DNA from 3 places in the Alkalihalophilus pseudofirmus genome. Region 3 is predicted to be linked to each of the others. Evidence: predicted binding sites of a transcription regulator. Region 3 holds the regulator's gene; each other region holds the start of a gene.
The links. Region 3 encodes LexA, which represses DNA repair genes until DNA is damaged. Its sites were predicted from a motif close to CGAACATATGTTCG; they were not measured.
Positions count from the first base shown of each region.

Region 1 (3,263 bases), 1.7 Mb from region 3:
ATAATCAAGCAAGAACAATGAACAATAACTATCAACAAACAGGGTTTGCATCACAAGACATGAGTGGTGCATACACAAGTCAACGTTACGGTGGCCAAGGACCTGTCACTGATATGATGACACCTGATCACCGTGGTGGCACATATGGAAGACTTGATCAGCAAGCTGGTCAAAGAACGCGTACGCATTTAAATAATTACACAACACGCGGAGATAAAGGATTCCAGTCTGCAGGACGTGATGGTTATCGTGCAAATCAAACAAGACCAGGTATGGGACGAGCAGGTATAACTGGTAATGACCGTCCTGGAATGGTCGATGAAGATGGGCTTTTACGTGGCCATGCCAACACGCGCTATGGTACACACAATCGTCAAGGAGCAATGAACTTTGGTCAACGTGGTGCGATGACTGGTAAAGGTGTTCGTGATCACGGCATGGCTCGTCGGGGCGCAGGTACTATGGAGCATGGTGTACAACGTGGAACTAATGCTTTAGAGCGTGGAGCTGGGGCACTGGAACATGGTGCTGCTCGTGGTATGGGTGCAGTAAGACGTGGTGCGGAAAACTTAACAGGTCAACGTACCAATACAGTTAATTACCATAAAGACTATGATGGTAAAACAGCTCAGCAATTAGCTAACCGTGTGGATGATATTGAAGGCGTTGAAGATTGTCGTGTCATTGTACATGAAAACGACGTCGTTGTAGGTGTTCAAACGGATGCTGATAATGAAAAAATCAAAAAACGCGTCCAAAACGTTGTTGAGAAAAGTGTAGATGGAAAAGCTGTGCGTGTAGTAACAGATAAAAACACAGTTGGACGCATTCGTACAATGGATGACCAATTACGTACAGGTGCTGCTTTTGATGAAGTAGGAGCAACATTTAATAACATGCTTCAAGACCTTGGTCGAGCAGTGCAAAGACCTTTTGAACGCTCACGTTAATAAGAACCTAAAAGACAGAGGCTTATGCTTCTGTCTTTTTGCATGTCTTTTTTAGATAAAATGCTGTTAAGTGGAATGAAAAAGAATGATTTCGGACAAAATGTAGCTGTAATTAGAAGTAATTTGGAAAGAAAAATTAAAAACTCTAGATCAATTGAAAGTTGGTGAACTTGGTTGTGAAGGTATTCCAAGTTATAAAAAAACAAAAGGGCCATACGTTGCTAATTATATTTTTATTGCTGCTCGTTTCAGGAGTAAGTGTTCTATTTAACCAAGCATTTAGTTCCGCAGAGCGGGGACTGGCGGAAAGTGATCTAGGTGAAGCGTTTGAAGTTTCAGGTCCAGCTACTATGGATGTTACATTGCAATACATGTATTTAGACGGGGAAGTCATAGAGGAAAAGACGAAAGAAACGATTTGGTCGATGGAAGATTTTTGGGCACAGTATGAGGATTGGACCTTGCTTAGGCAGTCTGAAGACGGGATCGTGTTTCAAAAGGAAATTGACGATATCTCTCCTGCATTAAAAATGAATGGATATTTTGGAATTACTGAAGACGGGGTGCTCTCTATATTTGAAGGGGTTCCCCAAGATGAACAAGTCATTCAATCTTTTTTTCAAGTCGATACAAAAAAACTTAAAAGCAAGCAGCATTCTGAGCTGGTCAATGGAATTCCTATTGGGGATAAACACCATTATGAAGAAGTCTTAGAAGCATTTGCTGAATATAAGGAATCGGAGTTTTAAGCTGTCTTTTGTGAGGCAGCTTTTTTCACTTTGTGCTAAGGTGCCATTATACGAGGTCAGTGTAATATGCTAAAATAGAAATAAATGTTCGTATAATGGAGAGGAAGTTAATTGTGATTGATTACATAAATGGCGTATTAGTTGATATTGAAACTCAATATGTAGTGTTAGATCATCAAGGACTGGGGTATCAAATTTATTGTCCCAACCCTTATCGATTTTCTAAACAATTAGATGAAAAGGTAAAAATATATACATATCAGCATGTTCGCGAGGATCTTATTCGTTTATTTGGGTTTGAATCCAAATCTGAGCGTGCTCTGTTTGAAAAATTGTTGAACGTATCTGGAATTGGCCCAAAAGGTGCATTAGCAATCCTTGCATCAGGACAGCCAGAACATGTAGTAAGGGCTATTGAAGAGGAAGATGAAGCGTTTCTCGTTAAATTTCCTGGAGTGGGCAAAAAGACAGCAAGACAAATCATTCTTGATCTTAAAGGGAAGCTTGATGAATTTGCTCCTAATTTATTCAATGAATCAAACGGTCTTGTATCAGAGAAAATGACAAAGGTGAATCAAGAAAATGCTGAACTAGAAGAAGCGCTTGAAGCCTTGCGTGCACTTGGATATGTAGAAAAAGAACTTAAGAAAGTACGTCCTAAGCTTGAACAAGAGGATATGGCCACGGACGCTTATATTAAAAAAGCACTTCAGTTAATGTTGAAATTCTAATGCTGAAATTCTAGAGACATACACATTATGAAGGAGGTGGGGAAAAAATGGAAGAACGTATGATTTCTGGTGAAGCGCAAGGATTAGAAGACTCCATTGATCAATCGATCAGGCCAATGGATTTAAATCAATACATTGGCCAAGAAAAAGTAAAGCAGAACTTGAAAATCTTTATAGAAGCTGCCAAAATGCGTGAAGAATGTCTTGATCATGTTCTTTTATATGGCCCTCCTGGACTTGGAAAAACGACTCTATCTGGTATTATTGCTTCTGAAATGGGAGTTGAGATGCGAACAACGTCTGGTCCGGCTATTGAAAGGCCAGGAGACTTGGCCGCCATTTTAACAGCACTTGAACCGGGTGATGTCTTGTTTATTGATGAAATTCATCGGCTTAATCGAATGGTGGAGGAAGTTCTTTATCCTGCAATGGAAGATTTTTGTTTAGATATCGTAATTGGAAAGGGGCCGACAGCACGTTCTGTGAGGCTGGATCTGCCCCCTTTTACATTGGTGGGCGCAACGACTAGAGCAGGCATGCTCTCTGCTCCCCTAAGAGACCGGTTCGGGGTAATGGCGCGTCTGGAATATTACACGGAAACGGAATTAGCCTTTATCGTTAAACGAACGGCATCTATTTTTGAGACAGAGTTAGATGATGAAGCTGCTTTAGAAATCGCAAGACGATCACGCGGTACCCCACGTATTGCTAATAGGCTGCTAAGACGAGTCCGGGATTTTGCTCAAGTGAAAGGTGATGGGACTATTTCTGTAGATCTTGCAGAAGATGCTCTTGAGAAATTACAAGTTGACCGTCTAGGACTTGATCATATT
Region 1 covers NZ_CP117835.1:785,182-788,444, forward strand. Annotated here, with positions in the region: gene PQ478_RS04025 (YhcN/YlaJ family sporulation lipoprotein) at 1-950, shown strand, start outside; gene PQ478_RS04030 (intercompartmental signaling factor BofC) at 1,127-1,699, shown strand; gene ruvA (Holliday junction branch migration protein RuvA) at 1,813-2,430, shown strand; gene ruvB (Holliday junction branch migration DNA helicase RuvB) at 2,478-3,263, shown strand, end outside.
Region 1: ruvA (Holliday junction branch migration protein RuvA) is a predicted target of LexA. The motif match lies at 1,777-1,790, and genes of this name have one in related genera.

Region 2 (3,263 bases), 1.5 Mb from region 3:
CGTAAACAAATCACATATTCAAATAGCTGATACCATGATTGGTAAAGCTTCTGCAGATCTAGGATATGGTCTATTACTTCGCTTCTTTTCTTCTTTTGTATCTTGACTTTAAGGCTTTCTAAACCTTCTTCAATATTCTTTAAATACTTGGGAACCTCTACTTTATCTTGCCCCCTCGGTGTAATTCGGTCCAAATCCCATTTCATTTCGAACACCTCATTTATGCCAGACTTAGATCTACTTTACTTGACTAAGTACGTTTTGGTTATTCGTTCATATAAAGGCCTTTCTTTTTTAAAGAACGTTATAATGACAAACGGAAATAGAATATATTTTAAAAACTCACGAGAAAGCAATTGTAATCGTGACGGTTTTTCAGCCTCTTCGTTATATACATGTAAATCAACGATCATCATACCAAACGAACGTCCTGCACGAAATACATATAAAAAATGCACAACAATAAATACAACCGCTAAAATCCCCCAGTTAATAAGTAGCAAATGAAACTCATTTTGATATAAATATCTTGAAAATCCTTCTGCATCATAATGAGGTGATTCAGAAATGACCATCAACCAAGATGTTGTTCCTGCCGAAGCCAAAAGAAGTACTACGGAAAGAAATAAAAAATCATAAAAACCTGCTAATATACGATACCAGCCGCTTGCTAACTCATCTTTATTTAATAAACGGGCCTTCCAATCAATCCCCACCGCACATCCCCCTTTTTTGCCAGTTAATTATAACATAATTTTCTAAAAAATCAGTTAAGAATGGATGAATTTCTTGATAGATGGCGATTACTCCCCTTCCCTTATAGGAATGATAGGATTGAAGAATCAATTTCTATGATGTAAAATGAATCAGTGAGAATTCATGCCAATTACATACAACACTAAATAAAGAGGTGGATTTGAAAATGAGTAATGATAAAATTTTAGTTTTCGGTCACAAGAATCCAGACACTGATACTATTTGTTCTGCTTTAATTTATGCAGACCTTAAATCTAAGCTTGGAGGGAATGTTGAAGCTGTTCGTCTTGGAGAGATTAACGAAGAGACTGCCTTTGCATTAAACTATTTTAATGCTGAAAAGCCTCGACTTATAAATACGGTTTCAGATGAGGTTGCTGAAGTCGCGCTTGTTGACCATAATGAATTTCAACAAAGTGTAGATGACATTGAGAATGTAAAAATTATTGAAGTAGTAGACCACCATCGTATTGCAAATTTCCAAACGAAAGAGCCACTTCATTTCCGAGTAGAGCCGGTTGGATGTACAACAACCATCCTGCGAAAAATGTACCAAGAGAATAATGTAGAAATCACAAAACAAATTGCTGGTTTAATGGTATCTGCTATTATCTCTGACTCATTATTATTCAAATCACCAACATGTACAGAAGAAGATGTACAAGCTGCTAAGAGTTTGGCTGAAATTGCAGAAATTAACCTTGATGAATACGGCCTTGAAATGTTAAAAGCAGGAACGAAGCTTGAGAACCGTTCAGCGGAAGAAATTATCTCAATTGACAGTAAAGAGTTTCCTATGGGAGACAAATTAGTTGAGGTTGCACAAGTAAACACAGTTGATGTAGCAGAAGTACTAGCGAGAAAAGACGAACTTTCAGCTGCAATGAATAGAACGATCGAAGAAAAAGGACTCGAAGTATTTGTTCTAGCAATTACAGATATCTTAGAAGGAGATTCTACGATCCTTACTTACGGTGCGGGAGCAGCTAAAGTCGGCGAAGCATTCGATGTAGCGATTACTGAAGACACAGCTCATTTAAAAGGTGTCGTATCAAGAAAAAAACAAATTATTCCTGCATTAACCAAAGCTATTGGTTAATATACTCTCAAATCTTGCTTCTAAATAGAAGCAAGATTTTTTTATGCGGTTTCCTCTAATGAAAGAATATGATCGATTTTAAACATACGCCGCTGCCTTCTTTTATGGCAATAGGCGATCAAATGAGTTTCATTCATTTGAATAATGGTAATACTCCTTTGGGTAACCATGCCCTCAGCAGATAGATAGATCATTTCAATCTTCTTTTTGTTTTCTATAGCTCTTCTTAGCTGTCCTTTCATTAGACCCACCTCACTCACTTTTTTACATTATACACAAACACATGTTCTCAATCAATATAAATAAGAACATACATTCTTAATTATTGTATGCCATTTAACCAAAAAAATGACAAAAAAAAAACAGCTCCATAAAGCTGTTCTAATAAAAAATACTCGCTGTTATCCAGAAGCCTAACATGAAAGTGATTATTGACCCTAATATACTTAATCCAATATATGCCAGTAGTTTTCGCCACTCTTTTTGTTCGATTAACATAACAGCCTCAACACTGAAGGTTGAATAGGTAGTAAATGCTCCAAAAAAACCAAGTCCAATTGATAAAAAGAGAGGGTCTTCATAAGCACCTAATGGGACTTCACCAAAATACCCTCCCAAAAAACCCCCTAGCCCAAAGGATCCTAATATATTCACAACGAGCATTGCAGTGGGTACAGGAGGTTTTGGAAACTTCTTCATTATGATTAAACCCAAAAGATATCTAGTGACAGCGCCAATAGCTCCGCCTAATGCAAGAAGGAATATACTCATGATTTAAGCCCTCCTTCTCTCGTTTTCAGTTTGCGTTTAGCTATCGCAGTGCCTAGAACTGAACCTGCTAATGCACACACCACTCCGCCAAAGAGAGAGATAACCACATAAATTAACGCGTTATAAACGTGTACACCATACAAGAGAACGGAGTCTGCAGCAAAAGTAGACATCGTCGTAAACCCTCCGCATAAACCTACTCCAAGACCCGTTTTCACCCATTCTTTTGGTTTAAAAACAATAAACCAAGCAGTCAAAAACCCTAATAAAAAACTTCCGCCAAGATTTTCTATAATTGTACCCAAGGGATAGCCTGTTTCAAGCGTTACTATATTAAATATGTACCTGAAAGTCGTTCCTATTGCCCCTCCTATACTAATCGCAATAATGTTCTTCGTTAAATCATTCATACAAGCCTCCCACCTGATTATACCAAAAGCAATGTAACATTTTTATTATAAGATAGTATACCTAGAAATGAAATTTATTCTGTATAGGTAAATTAATATAGAACATATACTTGAAAATTAAATTACCATATACCCATTAATTACGTTTCAGCAAGCTAAATCGGGGGTACTTATATACTAGATTTATATTTTGACTAGCAAGAGGTGCTGCATATGTTAACAAAATT
Region 2 covers NZ_CP117835.1:1,030,659-1,033,921, reverse strand. Annotated here, with positions in the region: gene PQ478_RS05300 (M3 family metallopeptidase) at 1-206, opposite strand, end outside; gene PQ478_RS05295 (RDD family protein) at 243-716, opposite strand; gene PQ478_RS05290 (manganese-dependent inorganic pyrophosphatase) at 923-1,855, shown strand; gene PQ478_RS05285 (WYL domain-containing protein) at 1,897-2,097, opposite strand; gene crcB (fluoride efflux transporter CrcB) at 2,237-2,626, opposite strand; gene PQ478_RS05275 (fluoride efflux transporter FluC) at 2,623-3,036, opposite strand; gene PQ478_RS05270 (hypothetical protein) at 3,250-3,263, shown strand, end outside.
Region 2: PQ478_RS05285 (WYL domain-containing protein) is a predicted target of LexA. The motif match lies at 2,132-2,145, and genes of this name have one in related genera.

Region 3 (3,263 bases):
TTGTAAAAGCTCTTGGTGAGCATGCAGTGGAGCACTTTGTTGAAGCAAAAGAAATCGAGTGGGACATGTTCCGCACACAAGTTCACCCTTGGGAGCGCGAGCAATATATGTCATCTTATTAATACAGTTAACCCCTTTAACTCAGTTAAAGGGGTTTTCTTTACTTCTTAATCCCTCTAAACTTTACCAACTTCTATATATCTACACAAGTCGTGTAGATCATCGTAACTGTCAGGCTTTGAATATATTCCTTCACAAAAAAACTGCATTTATAATGCTTTCTTGAGATCTGATTAGTTTTAATCCCATAAAATGTTTCGCATACGCTTTTATGAAATTAATGTAAAAAAATAAACAAAAACTAGAGTCTTGTCTATACGCTATCATACTACATGACATACATATAAGTATTCCAAGAAAAAAGGAGGGAAAGTTATGTGGTGGTGTCATAAGAAATGTGATCACGGTGGCTCTGACGTATGGGCAAATAACAAGAATGAAAATAAGGTAGAAAATGAGAATACTTTAAAAGATAAGAACTACAACTATAACGTTAACTATTCCTATGTAGAAGATAGTGGAAACTCTAATGTTAATGTATTTGTAGATACTGAGGCGTTTGCTAGAGCAAATGCACGCAGCGGCGATGGCGGCGGCCCAGTAGCAGGTGATCAAGATCGCAGGCGCCGGAGGGATCGCGATAGAGGTCCTGTAGCAGGCGACCGCAGAAGAAAACATTGCTGTAAATGCTGGAATTGGTTTTGGTAGGCAGCTAAGAAGTTAAGACCATAATTGAGGAGGAGAATAAAATGGGTCGTAAGAAAAGAGAAAGACGTCGTGATGTTGCTGGTGTTTGGTTAAATGCAGAAGTTGATAGTCATAATAAGAACCGCAACCGTGTAGATAATGAAAATACGTTAAAGGATAAGAACTACAACTTTAACTTTAATGAGTCTTATGTAGATGACAGCGGGAACTCAGAAGTAGACGTTTTCGTAGATGCAGAAGCTTATGCTCGTGCACGTGCACGTTCACGTAGATAATTCCGTTATTTAATGGGTATTAGCATAGCTAATGCCCATTTCAACATAAGAGAGGTGAATGACGATGCAACATCGTAATCGTAATCAAACAGAAACGAAAGCTTTCGTTCATGAAAGTGGAAATTCAGATGTTGATGTAACCGTAAATATTGACACTTCTGCTTTAGCGTATGCCTTTGCATGTTACTTATTTGCAGATGGACGGTTGGATCAGAATCAATATCGTACGATGGTAAGAGAGATGGACCGGCAGTTTAGACGAAGAGGGTATAAAACGAGCAAAGAAGATCACAATGCTCCGCTCATAAGGCCGTGGGCGTTTTAAACTCTTGTTCATATAGATGAAAAGTTTGAAAGCTTTCTAGCTTTTAAACTTTTCATCTTTTTTTTATAAATACAATCATAAAAAAAGCTTGTCCTCATAATATAGAGAACAAGCGTATTGAGGACAAGCTTTTATATGAATATTTAATGAAGGGTACGGAACACTCCGATGACTTTTCCGAGAACCGTTACATCTTTTAGTAAGATTGGTTCCATAGTAGAATTCTCCGGCTGCAATCGGATGTAATCTTTTTCACGGAAGAAGCGTTTCACTGTCGCTTCATTTTCTTCCGTCATTGCGACAATGATATCGCCGTTATTAGCAGTTTGTTGCTGACGGACAATGACCATATCGCCATCGTAAATACCGGCTTCAATCATACTATCTCCTTGGATAACAAGAACATAAACGGAATCATTTGTTACCAAGTGATCAGGAAGAGGCAAGTATTCCTCAACGTTCTCAATGGCGGTAATAGGCATACCGGCTGTGACTTTACCTACAATCGGAACGTAAGCCGTTTTCTTCTCATGCACAACTGGGTCTAGCTCATCCATTTCTAGTACTTCGATTGCTCTAGGCTTGGTAGGGTCTCGTCTGATTAAACCTTTTTTCTCAAGTCTAGATAAATGGCCGTGAACAGTTGAACTTGACGCTAGTCCCACCGCTTCTCCAATCTCACGTACAGAAGGGGGATAACCTTTTTTCTTCACTTCTATCTTAATGTAATCTAGGATTTCTTGTTGACGTTTTGATAGTTTTGACACGAATAACACCTCGCTTTTGTTTCCTTCTTGACTAAATTGTACCATGCGAACATACGTAATGCAAACATAAGTTCTAAAATTAGCTTGACACAAACGAGTGTTCTCATTTATAGTGAATGGGAACAAACATTCTTATGGGGTGATGAAAATGATCAGAAAATTTTCAGGACAAGAATTATTTATTATGATTACTGCGGTTTTCGCATTGATGTTTATGTATAGCTCGATTCTTTTCTCTGGCGGAAATATAGACCAAGATGATATGACAAATACGATTGCACAAGAGTATGATTTAGTTAATAATGAGCAAGAGCCGCTCTCAAACGGTGAAGTTATAAAAGCCGGCCAATTAGATGCTTTAGACAAAGATGAATCAACAAAGGAGATTGAAAATCTGTATGCCTATGCGTACGAACAAAAAGACAAGCAAAATGATAAATAATAACCAAGCTATTATTTATTGTAGAGTAAGCACAGAAAAAGAAACACAGCAAACATCCATCGAAAGACAGAAAAGTGAATTAGAAAAGATAGCTGAAGATTACGGGCTAGAAGTGGTGCACGTAATTGAAGAGAAAGCAAGCGGTTATGAAATCGATCGTGAAGGAATATTGAAATTACTAGACCTTATTAAGGAAGACAAAGCACAATCAGTTTTGGTCCAAGATGATACTCGGCTTGGGCGCGGACATGCGAAGATGGCTATCCTTCATCAGCTCCGAAAAGATGATATTACAATCTATACGATTCAGGATGAGGGAGAGCTGCGCCTATCGGAAGCAGATTCGATGGTTCTTGATATCGTCTCAATTGTTGAAGAGTATCAACGTAAATTACATAATTTGAAAATAAAGCGAGGGATGAGGGCAGCGGTGGAAAGGGGATATAGACCTCAAGATAATCTAAGCGGCGAAAGAATAGGCGGCAGGGATAAAAAGGAAGTACCCATTGAAGATATTGTCCGGCTTCGTGAGCGTAAATTAACTTTTCATGATATAGCTGCGACATTAAGAGGTTTCGGTTATGATGTTTCAAAAGCCACTGTCCATCGCCGGTATCGTGAATATGAAGAAGCGAAATCAAATCAAGATTTAAACAGCTAAATTAGCTCGTAAAGCTCAATACACC
Region 3 covers NZ_CP117835.1:2,488,957-2,492,219, reverse strand. Annotated here, with positions in the region: gene glnA (type I glutamate--ammonia ligase) at 1-122, shown strand, start outside; gene PQ478_RS13390 (hypothetical protein) at 436-768, shown strand; gene PQ478_RS13385 (hypothetical protein) at 810-1,043, shown strand; gene PQ478_RS13380 (hypothetical protein) at 1,108-1,368, shown strand; gene lexA (transcriptional repressor LexA) at 1,512-2,135, opposite strand; gene PQ478_RS13370 (hypothetical protein) at 2,284-2,577, shown strand; gene PQ478_RS13365 (YneB family resolvase-like protein) at 2,540-3,238, shown strand.